Prosthecobacter debontii: one gene and its partners. The protein of the gene in region 2 interacts with the protein of the main gene of each other region in a pairwise test. Links are inferred from orthologs where the notes say so. Each region holds a gene or a part of one and is shown on either strand. Other genes may lie near its edges. The genes, in order: obgE, rplL and dnaE.

Region 1 (4,468 bases), on a different replicon or contig from region 2:
GTCGCATCTGCCTCTGCTCAACCTGTGTCACGACTGGTGTGGCAGCCTGTGCAAGAATACTTCATCCGCATTCAGCCCGGTAGAGCCCAGATGCCAGTCGAAGGCACGCAGCGGCTCAATTCATTTGTTTCCTACACTCATTTGGGAACCGACTTCGGGTTTCATGGGCCAGCAGAACACACGATTCAGTGGCAGAGTGATGAGATCTGTGTGCATCTCGGGCAAGATCCAGACTCTTGGGCAGGTCTTTGGCATAGTTTAGCCGGATTGGCTCGCGAGTCCTCGGAGGTGATGGATTTTGAGGCTCCTTGGCCAGTCTTTATAACGGCAAAGTACCAGCCGAAGGTGGTCAGTGTGATGCTTCAGGCTAAGGGCCAAGGTCGGCTCAAGCTGGAGATCAAATCCAACACGCAGGAGATGTTGTGGAGTGAGGTTTTAACGGTCGATAAACCCGAGTGTGAAACTTACATTCTGCCCGTGCCTTCCATGGCCATTCGGAACGCCAAGTTAATCAACTGGACGGCTGAATCTGGCAGTGAGGTGTGTGTGGACAACCTCAATCTGGGCGTGGAACTACCTGCGATTCCCTTCGATGAATACGTCGTCGCCGCATGCTACGCCAAACTCGCACGTTGTTATGATGCCAGTTCGGGCTTTGTGCGAGATCGAGCTCATACGGAGGCGGGTGCCTTCGAGTCAGTGAGCTCAACAGGCATGTTTGCCCTGATGACGGCTGCGGTTTCTCGGCCGCCACTTTCCATGGTGAGTCAGAAGGATGCCTCGAAGATCATTCGCACCATTCACAAAGCGGTCCGCAGCCTGGATCATCCCTACGGCTTGTTGCCCCACTTTGTGCGTCGCACAGCCACGGGTTACGCCATTCACCCAGGCACGGAGTTCAGTTCTGTCGATACGGCCATCTACTATCATGGTCTGCTCCTTGCGGCCGAAACTCTGCACGATGAAGACTTAAAGATGGAGTTACTCTCGGCTGTGGACCAGATCGATTTCAAGTCCCTCCATCTCACCGATGGTAGCATCAGCCATGGTTTAAAGGATGATGGTCGTAGCATTCTCCCTCACGGCTGGAATGACTGGGGGGGCGAGTCTGCGCTCGTCAAAATGTTAGAACGTATTGTCAACGATCATACGCCTCAGGTGAAAATGGAACGTCCCGGGCAGGCGTGGCAAGGCACGGGCTTTATCCCTGAAATCCAAAGTCTCTTTTATCCAGATTTTGATCGTGATGAGCCTGATTCATTGGATGGCGTGAAATGGCGTAGTGCAAGGGTGCGTATGCTGGAAGCTCAGCGCCAGTATATCCAGCGCACTTGGCCGCAGAGCCTACCCGCCCGGTTGGGAATTTACGGACTCTCGGCTGGGGAAGGAGAACATGGAGATCGCTACCAAGTGGGTGGGGTGGACTTGCCCGATCAAGCGATGATTCATCCGCACTACATCCTGATGTCAGCTTCATTGACTCAGCCCGCCGAGACTTATGCTCTCCTAGAGCGGATGGAGAAAGCGGGCTATTTCCCCCCCTGGGGACTGGTTGAAACCATCAGCATTACCGGTCACAGCTACCTACCAATGAACGGCTCGCTTAACGCCGCCTTTGAAGCTCTCGGGGCCTATCATTTGTTCGCAAAGAGCCGTGGGATCCCCGATGCCATCTATGAGGCCAGCCGCCAGTCTCCCGAGCTGCGCCGTGCGGTGGAGCTCTTTTTTCCACCGACTGCGAGGCCCATACAGTCGGCTGAACTCAGGGGAGCCCCTGGGACTCCCTGAGTTCAGAACCAACCCGAGCGATTATTTAAGAACCTCAAAAGTCTGCCCGATTTTTTTATCGAGAAATGCCCGCAATTTATCCAGCCCCTGCTCGGATTCGGCGGAGATTGGGAAGATCTTCACTCGTTTGAAGCGGTCTTTGATCCGCTCCACGTTCTCTTCAGCCCCCTCAACATCGATCTTATTAGCCAAGATAAACCAGGGGCGTTTAGACAGCTCTTTGGAATAAAGAGAGACCTCTTTGCGCACGATTTCCAGGTCCGCCACGGGGTCCCGCCCTTCAGTGCCAGCGGCGTCCACCACGAAGAGAAGAATGCGGCAGCGCATGATGTGGCGCAGGAAATCATGTCCCAGTCCTATGTTCTGGTGAGCTCCCTTGATTAGGCCAGGGATATCCGCCAAGGTGCCGCGACGATGGTCGCCAAAATGGATCACTCCCACCATCGGTTGTAGAGTGGTGAACGGATAATTGGCAATCTTGGGGCGAGCCGCGCTCAGTTTGGACAGCAGGGTGGATTTGCCTGCATTCGGAAAACCGACAAATCCAGCATCAGCAATGCTTCGGAGTTCAAAATGGAAAAAACCTTCTTCCCCTTCATCTCCAGGAGTGAATTCACGGGGCGCTTGGTGGGTGCTCGTTTTAAAATGCACGTTGCCTTTGCCACCCTTGCCACCTTTGCAGAGCACAAATTCCTGACCTACATCGGTTAGATCTGCAAATGGCTCATAACGAGTGACGATGTCGCCCGTCTCAGGATCCTCTTCCTCAATGATCTTGGAGACGACGGTTCCGCTTGGGACCTTGAAAATCTCATTATCCGCGCTCTGGCCGGTGCAAAGATTGCCCCCGCCTTTATGACCGTCTTGGGCGATCAGCTTGGCATTGAAGAAAAACTGCCGCAGCGTGTTCGTGCTGGAGTCCACCTTGAGAATCACATCCCCTCCGCGCCCTCCATCACCGCCATCCGGGCCGCCTTTGGGACGAAACTTACCGCGATGAAAGTGCATGCTTCCATCCCCGCCTTTGCCAGCGCGAGCGTAAACTTTGATTTGGTCGACAAACATGAACCGGGCATGTAACCCGGTTTCCCGCCTGACTCAAGCCGTTCGCGCTTTTATTGTCAGTATGGGGCATTTCGGCGGGTGGAAAGCCCTACTATACAGGTAACCTTAGCACTCGCGGCAGGACGGGCATCTTCTCCTGCAGGTGTTTTTGAACCCGCGAGTACCTTGACTGCTTTGCTGGTCTTTAGGGAAGAATATCGGGCAGCAAGGGGGGCGGCCCCCCGGAATCTCACAGGATGGCTTGCGCCTCATTCAGCCGTCTCACTCAGGCCGATACACCTCCAGTTTAGCTGTCACAGGATCGATTTGAACGGTGTAGAAATTGGCAGGGAGCTTTTCAGAGGAAACGGCTGGATGCTCGATGAGCGTGAAATGCCAAACTCCCACCTCAGGAAGATCTGTGGAACCATCAGGTCTGAACCGAATGGCCACATACTCACGCGATCCATCGGCCGCTAACTCTTCCTCGGAAGGCAAGGTCCATACACTGGAAAAATCTGGATTTTCACTGAGAGCGATGCCGTCCGGCAAAGTTTCACGCGGCCCTATTTTTTCGAGTTGGGTTGCGGCATGAGAGGTCTCCTCCTCTGTTGAAGAAGCATCCGCGTCACCTTCGACCCAATGAAAAAGCTGCACGGCCTGCCCCGAACGACCATCCGCTGTGACCGCTGAAGGTGCTTTATAAAAACGCAGTTCCACATCAGAGGAAAAGGTGATCGCCAGCCCTTGTGCCTCCACCAGTTTGCCTGTTAAAAACTCGCCCGCAGCTGTCAGTCGGCTAGCTCTGATGATGCTTAGCATCGGTGGTGCAGCCAAGGCCAGAAGAAGACTCAGAATGAGAATGACACACAGACTTTCGAGCAAGGTGAAAGCCTTGCTGCGTTGAGATTGGTGATGCAGTGAAAAAAGTGAACTCTTCATGATGATCTAGAGAGCTAGCGGTCAGTAAGTGCTGCTGTCCCATGCCGCATTGCGGAGAGTGATGGTGGTGGTAAAGACCCGATAATTTACCCGCTGCCGATTGAGATACTGCTTCAGGCGATCCAGATCTCTTTCATAATGCTGAGCATCTTCGAAAGGAGCTTCAGCGAGTTGACTGAGGGCCAGTGCCTCAGCATCGCCACCGCGGCCTAACCACTGGCGTGTGGAGTCCTCCTCTCCAGCCACCAAGGTCACTCGCACCTGAGGGGGCAATAGATGCTGTGTCCCCTGATGAATGCTGCCATCTGTACGCACCACAGGACTTTCTACATCGGGGGTCTGATTCTCGACATCTCGAGAATTGTAGCGGTATCCAGGTGCAATCCAGTAAGCTTTCCGGCCCGACTCCGGAGACAGCGTGTCCGATGGCACTTGAGCTGAGAACAGCAGAAGCAGGATGTTGTCTGCGATCGGGCGTGAGACCGCTTCCAGATTTTGCTGATACCAGTGACGTTGAGTGTAAACGGCGTTACCCAGCAGATCATCTCCCTGTTGAGCCACTCTTTCCGCGGGGGGGCGATACTCCATCAAGCGGTAGCGATGTTTTACCGGAATGACTCCCCCAGGCAGAAAAGCAGGCCGCCGTTCTACATTGCTCTCGAAGTGCACGTAGTAACCACGTGCGTTTAACAGA
Region 2 (4,153 bases):
TCAATGGTATGTGATCCATGTGCGCTCCGGCTTTGAGCAAAAAGTCCGGGACAGCATGTTGCGCCGTATCCAGACCGAAGAGATGGGGGACTACATTTATGAAGTGCTGGTGCCCACGGAACGCGTCTCCGAAGTGAAAAAGGGCAAGCGCTCCGAAACCAATCGGAAATTTTTCCCCGGCTACGTCATTGCCAACTGCTACCTGCTCAATGAGCACAATCAGCTGGTGGATAAGACTTGGTATTTCGTGAAGGAAACCGATGGCGTGCTGAACTTTGCCGGCACCAAGGACCACCCGATCCCCATGCGTCAGCGTGAAGTGGATGGCATGTTGGCCCAGGTCCGTGATAAGGATGAATCCGTGGTGCCAAAAATCGCCTTCTCCGTGGGAGATACCGTGCGTGTGGCAGACGGGCCTTTCGAAAGCCAAAACGGTATCATCGAAGAAATCGATCCTGAGCGCGGCGTGCTGCGTGTCTCTGTCAATATCTTCGGCCGCTCCACCCCCGTGGATCTGGAATACTGGCAGGTGGAAAAAGCCTAGTCCTGATGCCCTGGCTCCGTGCCAGCCTCTCTCCTCAATCTCAAGTAAGCGAACACAAAACATGGCCAAAGAAATCGTCAAACTCATCAAGCTCCAGATCAAGGCTGGTGCTGCCAACCCTGCTCCGCCCATCGGTCCTGCGCTCGGTCAGGCTGGCGTGAACATCATGGCATTCTGTAAGGAGTTCAACGCAGCCACCCAGAAGGCTGGCGGTGATGTCCTCCCAACCGTCATCACGGTTTACAAAGACAAGAGCTTCACCTTCATCACGAAGCAGCCTCCAGCGTCTAACATCCTGAAGAAGGTGGCGAACATCGCCTCCGGCTCCGGTGAAGCCGCCAAGAAGAAAGTGGCCAAGATCACCAAGGCCCAGCTTCTGGAAGCCACCAAAATGAAGATCGTGGACCTGAACACTCAGGACCTCGAGCGCGCCTCCCGCATCATGGCAGGCACCGCCCGCCAGATGGGCATCGACATCATCGACTAATTCAACCGCAGGAGAACGGAAGACCGCTCGCCAGCACTGCACACCACATGATAACACGAAGCAAAAGATACAAGAAAGCTGCCGAAATGGTTCCGGCAGGAAAGATCTTCTCACTCGAAGAAGCTGCCGAACTCGTGCGCAAATTCCCAGGCACGAAGTTCAACCAAACGGTGACTCTGTCCTTCCACATGGGTGTGGACCCGAAGAAGGGCGACCAGATGATCCGTGGCACTTGCCCGCTGCCTCATGGTTCTGGTAAAACGGTTCGCGTCGCCGTGTTCGCTGTCGGCGCAGCCGCTGAAGCCGCCAAGGCCGCCGGAGCTGAGTTGGTCGGTTTCGAAGATCTCATCGCCAAGGTGAAAGATGGTCAGATGGATTTCGATGTCGCCGTCGCCACCCCCGCTGCGATGAATGAAGTTCGTAAGCTCGGTAAGCAACTCGGACCTCGCGGTTTGATGCCTAACCCAAGAACAGGCACCGTGACCGACGACGTCGGTGGTGCTGTGAAGGCGGTGAAAGCCGGTCGTGTGGACTTCAAGCTGGATAAGAACGGCAACATCGCCGCCACCATCGGCAAAGTCGCTTTCGACGTCAGCGCCCTGGCTGAGAACGGCAATGCTTTGATCGACGCGATCGTCCGTGCTAAGCCTGCCACCGCTCGTGGTAAGTATGTGCACAGCATCACGCTGGCTGCGACGATGTCGCCCGCTCTGCGCATTGATGTCTCCAAGTATGTGAAACTGTAATCCCTGAGGAAGACAAGACACCTATGAAAGCTGAAAAGACACTCCTCATTGAAGACCTGCTGAGCCGGGTCAACTCCTCCCCGTTCCTCTTCGTCGTGGATTACACAGGTCTCACCGTGGACAAATTCGCTGAGCTGCGCAAGCGCTTGGCCCCCACCGGTGCTGAGATCCACGTCTTCAAAAACACTCTCGTGAAGAAGGCTGCTGAGCGCGCCGGTTATCCAGAGTCCCTTGCACCTTTCTTGACGGGCCAGAGCGCCTTCGTCACCGGTGCTCAGGACGTCTGCGCAGCTGCCAAGATCATGAAGAACTTCGCGGCTGAGTTCGAGAAGCCTAAGATCAAGGCTGGCGTCCTCGACGGCGCTCTTCTTGACGCGAACGGCATCAAGGCTCTGGCAGATCTGCCTTCCAAGGAAACCCTCCAGGCCCAGTTACTTGGCGTCCTTCAGGCACCTGCCTCCGCTCTGGTCCGCCTCCTCAACGAGCCTGCTGCCTCCCTGGCACGCGTGCTCAAGGCCAAGGCCGACGCCGCTGGCGAGTCCGCCGCTGCTTAATTCCCACCCCTTTGATCCGATGGCGGCTTCGGCCGCCTGAACATAACACCCAATGGTTCCTTGCCGGAGCGAAAGCTTTCTCTCTTAAACAACCTGGTGCTCCAGGAAACGGCGATACCGAAATACCCATATGGCAGACCTGACTAAAATCGTTGAAGAACTGAGCGGCCTTACCGTGCTGGAAGTCGCTGAACTCGTGAAATCCCTGGAAGACAAGTGGGGCGTGAGCGCCGCTGCTCCTATCGCTGCTGCTGCTCCTGCAGCTGGTGGTGCTGCTCCTGCAGCCGCTGCTGAAGAGAAGACTGAGTTCGACGTCGTCCTGGTTGACGGTGGCGCAAACAAGATCGCCGTGATTAAAGAAGTCCGCGGCGTTGTCGCTGGCCTCGGCCTTGCTGAAGCGAAGAAGCTCGTTGAGAGCGCTCCGCAGAAAGTCAAGGAAGGCGCTAAGAAAGAGGAAGCTGAAGAGATCAAGAAGAAGCTCGAAGCTGCCGGCGCTAAAGTGGAGATCAAGTAACCTCCCATCCTTTCCCGAGTGCCGTCCCCTGGATGGCACTCGGCTGAAGGGAGACTTCCCAAAGACCCTCCTTTCTGAAAATATCCCAATCTCGCATGCCCCGCCCTCTGGTCCGCATCTCTCTGACACTCCGAAGCGTATGCTTGGGAAAAGAGGGAGCCACGCTGGAAGCGGGCTTCGTATCATCTATTTCACCGCCTGAACGGGGACCCGCGTCCGCGTTCTGGTTTCGTCATTTTCACGCTGAGGGACTCAGTGATCCGGCTGGCTGCCGGGTCGTGTGATCCTCAGTGCCGCAGGTTTCACCGCCTGCACCCAGCCACCGCCGTTGCCACCCCGCCGTCTCCCTCACCCTGTATATGTCCCAGCGCACCAACTTTGGCAAAATCCACGAAGTCTCCGAGCCGCCGAATCTGATCGAGATTCAGCTCCGCTCGTATGAGGAGTTCCTGCAGAAGAACATCCTCCCCTCCAAGCGCAAGGAAGTCGGCCTTCAAGCGGTGTTCAAGGAAGTTTTCCCCATCGAGAGCTATGATGCTAAGATGACGCTCGATTTCGTGCTGTATGAAATCGGCGAGCCGAAGCTTTCCTCCCTGGAAGCCATCCGTGAGGCAGAGACCTACAGTGCCCCTCTTTACGTCACTTTTGAACTGCGTGACGAAGCCGGTGCTAAGCAGGAGCGCGTTTACATGGGCGAAGTGCCCCTGATGACCGACCGCGGCACCTTCGTGATCAATGGCGCTGAACGTGTGGTGGTCAGCCAGCTCCATCGTTCCCCTGGCATCTGTTTCGAAAGCAGCCAGCACCTTAATGGCCGCTGGCTCTATGGCTTCCGCATCATCCCTGACCGCGGCACCTGGTTGGAAGTCCAGTTTGACACCAACGACCTCCTTTACGTTTATCTCGACCGCCGTCGTCGCCGTCGGAAGTTCCTGGCCACCACGCTCCTGCGTGTCATCGGCTACTCCACGGACGAGGAGATCCTCAAGCTGTTCTACAACATCGAGGACATGAAGCTGAAGGAGAACCTTCCTGAGGAAGAAATCTCCGCCAAGCTGCTGTTCAAGGACATCCTGGACGGTGAACTCATCGTGGCCCGCGCCTATGAGCCTCTCACCGCCGGTGTTGTCCGTCAGCTAATCCAGCTCGGTCACAAGACCGTGAAGGTAATCACCGCCTCCCAAGACGACCTCATCGTCACCTCTCTGCGCAAAGATCCTGCCAAGGATGAAGACGAGGCCCTCAAAGAAATTTACCGCCGTCTGCGCCCAGGTGATCCTCCAACGATCCCGAACGCTCGCGCTCTGG
Region 3 (5,581 bases), on a different replicon or contig from region 2:
GCCTTGGAAGGCGGGCGCTTGAAACAGGATTTCAAGGACTTCGTCAAACGGGCTGGCATCGGCACCGAGCTGCGGGACTATCCTTCCAGCTTCCTGGGTGCCTCGGAGGCTCGCCTGGATGAAATGTGCCTCGCTTACTCCTGCTTTCCCACTCAGGGTAAGCGCCCAGCGAAACAGCACCTGATCCAGCGCATCACGGACTTCCGGGGCAAGACGGTCTATCAGCTGGATGAAAAGACCCTCCAACCGGTCCGGGCCATGGACGAGATCGCGGCCTATCAGGTGCATACTTGCCTCTCGGAAGCTCTGCATCGCGGCACCGGGGCTCCCTCGATTGAGTATGGTCTGGGTGATTTCCCTGCCGGTGGAAAAACGGGCACGCACTATGAGTTTAAAGACCTCTGGTTCCTCGGCTACACCTCCTCCGTCACCTGCGGTGTCTGGGTGGGCTTCGACAAACAAAAGACCATTTATCCCGGTGCCTTCTCCAACAAAGTGGCTCTGCCGATCTGGACGGACATCATCAATGCCTCCACCAAGGGCCGCACGCCTCAGGAAATCGATCCACCGGAGTCTGCCGATCGCGTGGAAATCTGCCGCGTGAGCGGTCTGCGTGCCACGGACTACTGCTATGACAAAGTCAAAGGTCCCGATGGTGTCGAGCGCTCCGTCCGCAGCACTTATTATGAATACCTGCGTCCAGGGACGAGCTACAATACCACCTGTCCCATCCATACCGGAGAAGGCCTGCCTGCCGATCTAGCCGCCTTTCACCGAGCCATCGTCCAGAATGCCAACACGGCGATGATGGCCGATGCTAACAAATACGTGAACATCGAGCCCGTGCATCTCCAGGACCCCATCATCCTCGGTGATGATCCCTACAACTCTGAGAAGCCTGTGCTCCGCGCCCGCCCCGTCAACGACGACGGCACCCCCATCCTCCGTGCGGTGCCCGTGGATGTCGGTGAAGGTGATCCCACCGAGCAGCCCATCATTCAGCTCAAGCCACCGCCGCCGATGAAGATCGAGCTGTGAGGCTTTAGGCTCTCCTTCACCTAGCTGATCCTACGGGATTGGCTAAATCTCCCGCCGCGCGCATTTTTGAGGCGAAATGTAGCGGCAACTGGCTAGGTTGAGTGGGCCAATGGCAGATTCCTTTGTCCACCTCCATGTCCACTCTGATTACTCATTGCTCGACGGCGCTTGCCGCATCGGGGATCTAGTCAAGCGGGCGCAAAAGTATCAGATGCCAGCCGTGGCGATCACGGACCATGGCAATCTGTATGGAGCCATTGACCTTTACATGTCGGCTCTGAAGACCAAGCCGAAGGTCAAAAAAGGCGAAGAACCCAGCCCTGAAGATTTGGCGAAGGTCGTGAAGCCCATCATCGGCTGTGAGGTCTATCTGGCCCCCGGCTCCATGCACGAAAAAAAGGAAGTGCAGGGCCGCAAACGCGCTTCGCACCTGACCCTGCTGGCCTCCAGCAACGAGGGCTACGAAAACCTCTCCCGCATCGTCACCGAGGCGCATCTCTACGGCCAATGGTACAATCCCCGCCTCGATAAGGACCTGCTGCGCAAGCATAGCAAGGGACTCATCTGCCTGAGTGGCTGTATCAATGGTGAGATCAATCAACTGCTGCTGACGGATCGCCCGGCAGAAGCAGAGAAGAGCCTGCGTGAATTCGTGGAGATCTTCGGGCCCGATAACTTTTATCTGGAGCTGCAAAACCATGGCATGGAGCAGCAGCGCACCGTCACGGAGCAGCTTCTGAAGTGGAGCAAAAGCTACGGGCTAAAAACCGTGGCCACCAATGACGTGCATTTCATGGATCGAGATGCCCATGAGAGCCACGACATCATGATCTGCATCGGCACGGGAGCCAACGTGCATGACCAGAACCGCATCACCTACTCCCCCGAGGTCTATTTCAAAAGCCCAGCGGAGATGCGCGCCCTGTTCTCTGAATTTCCCGAGGCCTGTGACGCCACCCTGGAGATTGCCGAGAAGTGCAACATCAACATCCGGCTCGACTCCACCAGCATCGACCGCTACCCGCAGTATCCGATGGGGGACGTGGCGGGCAATTGGCCGGACCGTGTGGCCTATCTGCGTCACCTCTGTGAGGAGGGCTTGATCCGCCGCTATGGACGCGACCGTGCACTCAATGACGAGGTCCTGCGCAAGCGTCTGGACTATGAGCTGGCCTTGCTGGCGGAAAAGAACTTCACCAGTTACTTCCTCATCGTCTGGGACTTCATCAATTGGGCGCGTGAGCACGGCATCCCCGTGGGACCGGGACGTGGTTCGGCGGCCGGTTCGGTGGTCGCCTTCGTCCTCGGCATCACCGACATTGACCCGCTGCGCTTTGAGCTGGTTTTCGAACGTTTCCTCAACCCGGAACGCGTCAGCCCTCCCGATATCGATATCGACTTCTGCCAGACCCGCCGTCCCGAAGTCATTCAGTATGTGCGCGAGAAGTATGGTGAGTTGAGCGTCAGCCACATCATCACCTTTGGCACCATGGGCGCCAAATCCGTGATTCGTGACGTGGGCCGTGTGCTCGGCTGGAGTTATGGCGATGCGGATCGCCTCTCCAAGATGATCCCCACCGAGCTGAACATCACGCTCAAGGATGCGGTCGAGAAAAACCCCGAGCTGAAGAACTACCTCGATACCGACAGCAACGCCCAGGAACTTTGGAAGCACGCCACCTTCCTGGAGGGCATCACCCGCGGCACCGGTATCCACGCCGCCGGCGTCGTTATCGGGGATCGCCCGCTGTATGACTTCATCGCGCTGACACGTGGCAACGAAGAGGAAATCGTTTCCCAGTTCGCCATGAAGCCGCTCACTGAGCTGGGTATGTTGAAGATGGACTTCCTGGGTTTGAAAACCCTGACCGTCATTCACGAGGCCGAGTATTGGGTGAAGAAGCGGTTCCCGGATTACAACACCTCCAACGCTCCGTTGGACGATGTGAAAACCTTCGAAATGCTGCAACGAGGCGAGACGGTCGCTGTGTTCCAGATGGAATCCGGCGGCATGGTCAATACCTGCAAGCAGCTGGGGCCCGATAAGATCGAGGAGATTATCGCTATTCTGGCCCTGTATCGTCCAGGGCCGATGCAGTTCATTCCCGACTTCATTGCCCGTAAAAAGGGCCTGGAGCAGGTGGAGTATCCGCACCCGCTGCTGGAGAAGATCTCCAAAGAAACCTACGGGATTCTGGTTTACCAGGAACAGGTGCAGCAGGCGGCGAACTTGCTCGCTGGGTTCACCCTCGGTCAGGCTGACTTGCTGCGTCGAGCCATGGGTAAAAAGGATGCCCAGGAGATGGCTCGTCAGCGTCTCGTCTTCGTGGATGGCTGTCAGAAGACCAACGGCATCGCCCCGAAGCTGGCGAACGAGATCTTCGACTTGCTGGAAAAGTTCGCCCAATACGGTTTCAACAAGTCCCACTCCGCAGCTTACGGGATCGTGACTTACCGCACGGCTTACTTGAAAGCCAATTTCCCGGTCGAATTCATGACGGGCGTGCTCAGCCTCGAAGTCAGCAACACAGACAAGATTGCCAACTTCGTCAGCGAGTGCCAGCGCATGGGCATCGTCATCCTGCCGCCGGACGTGAACAAGTCCGAGATGGCCTTCTCACCCGAGCGCACGAAGGACGCCGATCCCACCACCGATGCGCCGAACGCCATCCGTTTCGGCCTCGGAGCCATCAAGAACGTCGGTGAAGGCGCCATGAACACAGCCGTGGAAGAACGGCGGAAAAATGGCCCTTACAAAAGCCTCGAAGACTTCTGCTCCCGCCTCGACACCAAGTCCGTGAACAAGAAGATCATGGAGTCCCTGGTGCGTGCCGGGGCCTTTGACTTCACCAAGGAGGATCGTGCCTCCATGTTCGCGCGGCTCGATCAGGTGCTCGCTTCCGCAGCCCTGATGCAGAAGGACAAAAAGGCGGGTCAGGGCGGTCTCTTCGATGACTTCGCCATGGCCCCGCCGAAGAAAAAATCGACAGTCGAAGTCAAGGTCACTCCCTGGACGCTGGAAGAGACCCTGGGGTATGAAAAGGAACTGCTCGGCTTCTACGTCAGTGGTCACCCACTCGACAGCTATCGCGGTCACTTCGAATCCAATAAGCTGACCCGCATCATCGCGTTGGAGGAGGTGGACACCAGTGCCAAACCGCAGACGGTCACCATCGCGGGCATCATCAACACCCTGGAGGTGAAATACTCCAAGAAGGACAATCGCCCCTTTGCCACCTTCACCTTTGAAGACTTCACCGGCCAGATCGAGATGATGGCCTGGAGTGATGACTACGAAAAGCACAAGGAGCTCTTGGTGGTCGGCAACGTGCTCGAGATCCGCTGCCGCTGCATGAAGGACCAGCGCACGGAAGGAAACCGCTTTGCCCTCAGCAGCATCAAGCCGCTCCAGCCCAAAAAAGCCCGGGATCCCAAAGCGGGTGAAGCCGGAAGCGAGCCCCCAGCCCCCAAACCCGCCGCTCCACCTCCGCCACCGAAACCGCTCGTGCTCCGTCTGGACTGCCGCAAGCACAGCCAGATCGACCTGGAGCGAATCCACGAGGTGCTGGTGAAGTTCCCCGGCGAACTGCCCGTCATCTTCGAGTTCAGTTACAACGGCGGCAGCAAAGTGCGCCTCCAGGCTGGCGATGACTTCCGTGTGACTCAGACCAAGGATCTCGTGCAGCAGCTCATGATTTGGCTGTAGGCAGGCGTCGAAGCCTTGAGAGCAGCCAATCATTGCATTTTGCGCTAATTGACTCGCTCCAGTCTCAATAAACCCCCCTTCAGTCTCAGGCGGCATCATGCCGGGTGCCCGCGGAGCAATGCCGGGTGCCCGTGGAGCAATGCCGGGTGCCCGTGGAGCAGTGCCGGGTGCCCGTGGAGCAGTGCCGGGTGCCCGTGGAGCAGTGCCGGGTGCCCGCGGAGCAGTGCCGGGTGCCCGTGGAGCAGTGCCGGGTGCTCGCCGAGCAGTGCCGGGTGCCCGCGGAGCCATGCAGTGAGCCCCTGGAGCCGCGCGGTGAGCCCATGGAGCAAGGTTGAGTGGCACTATCACTTCCCACCGCCCTCTGGGACGCTGCCGCGTGTGTCGGGCCTTGCAAGGCTCCGGCGATGACGGTAGCCTTTTCTCATGATCACTCGCATCCGAATCCAAAACTACCGCTCGTTTGTGGACGCCGAGGTGAAGTTACGGCCCTTTTCGTTGGTGGTGGGAGCGAATGGATCGGGGAAGAGTAATTTGCTGAGAGCCTTACAATTGGCTTTCCGCAATCATACGCCTTTTGAGAGAGATTTTGTGAGCGCTGATCCCATCCCGCTTGAAAAGCACGTCAATTATCAGCTTGAGAAAACAACTATCCAAGGTTGGTTTGACGACAAATTAGTTCGCTGCACTACGGATGATAAAAAATCCGGCGACTTCATTAGGGCATCCGAACCAGTTTGGGTTTATAACATTCATCCCGGTAGTGTCAGCGGCATTGAAGACGTGATTGACTCTTCCACTGTTAAAGCTGACGGACAGGGGACCGTACAGGTTCTTGAA

What was found.
Region 1: the proteins of rplL (region 2) and obgE interact in binary tests that used the Escherichia coli proteins (3 or more experiments, as listed by UniProt). The link is inferred for Prosthecobacter debontii from one-to-one orthologs.
Region 3: the proteins of rplL (region 2) and dnaE interact in binary tests that used the Escherichia coli proteins (3 or more experiments, as listed by UniProt). The link is inferred for Prosthecobacter debontii from one-to-one orthologs.

What each region holds. Positions count from the first base shown.
Region 1 is NZ_FUYE01000004.1:398,784-403,251, forward strand. The notes cover bases 832-3,822. They hold obgE (GTPase ObgE), read right to left. Parts: upstream 2,854-3,822; coding sequence 1,810-2,853; downstream 832-1,809. Other genes in these bases: B5D61_RS08385 (hypothetical protein), read left to right, coding at 832-1,788; vccD (Verru_Chthon cassette protein D), read right to left, coding at 3,115-3,774; vccC (Verru_Chthon cassette protein C), read right to left, coding at 3,796-3,822. Outside these bases: more of B5D61_RS08385, read left to right, coding at 1-831; more of vccC, read right to left, coding at 3,823-4,468. UniProt on the Escherichia coli protein: An essential GTPase which binds GTP, GDP and possibly (p)ppGpp with moderate affinity, with high nucleotide exchange rates and a fairly low GTP hydrolysis rate.
Region 2 is NZ_FUYE01000006.1:348,094-352,246, forward strand. Bases 1,478-4,153 are described here. They hold rplL (50S ribosomal protein L7/L12), read left to right. Parts: upstream 1,478-2,461; coding sequence 2,462-2,845; downstream 2,846-4,153. Other genes in these bases: rplA (50S ribosomal protein L1), read left to right, coding at 1,478-1,777; rplJ (50S ribosomal protein L10), read left to right, coding at 1,801-2,331; rpoB (DNA-directed RNA polymerase subunit beta), read left to right, coding at 3,205-4,153. Also shown: transcription termination/antitermination protein NusG, read left to right, coding at 1-544; rplK (50S ribosomal protein L11), read left to right, coding at 606-1,031; more of rplA, read left to right, coding at 1,079-1,477. UniProt on the Escherichia coli protein: The binding site for several of the GTPase factors involved in protein synthesis (IF-2, EF-Tu, EF-G and RF3). Is thus essential for accurate translation.
Region 3 is NZ_FUYE01000011.1:16,466-22,046, reverse strand. What follows is about bases 841-4,944. They hold dnaE (DNA polymerase III subunit alpha), read left to right. Parts: upstream 841-1,147; coding sequence 1,148-4,744; downstream 4,745-4,944. Other genes in these bases: B5D61_RS15985 (hypothetical protein), read left to right, coding at 4,842-4,944; B5D61_RS15995 (transglycosylase domain-containing protein), read left to right, coding at 841-1,038. In the rest of the region: more of B5D61_RS15995, read left to right, coding at 1-840; more of B5D61_RS15985, read left to right, coding at 4,945-5,039; B5D61_RS15980 (AAA family ATPase), read left to right, coding at 5,168-5,581. UniProt on the Escherichia coli protein: DNA polymerase III is a complex, multichain enzyme responsible for most of the replicative synthesis in bacteria. This DNA polymerase also exhibits 3' to 5' exonuclease activity. The alpha chain is the DNA polymerase catalytic subunit.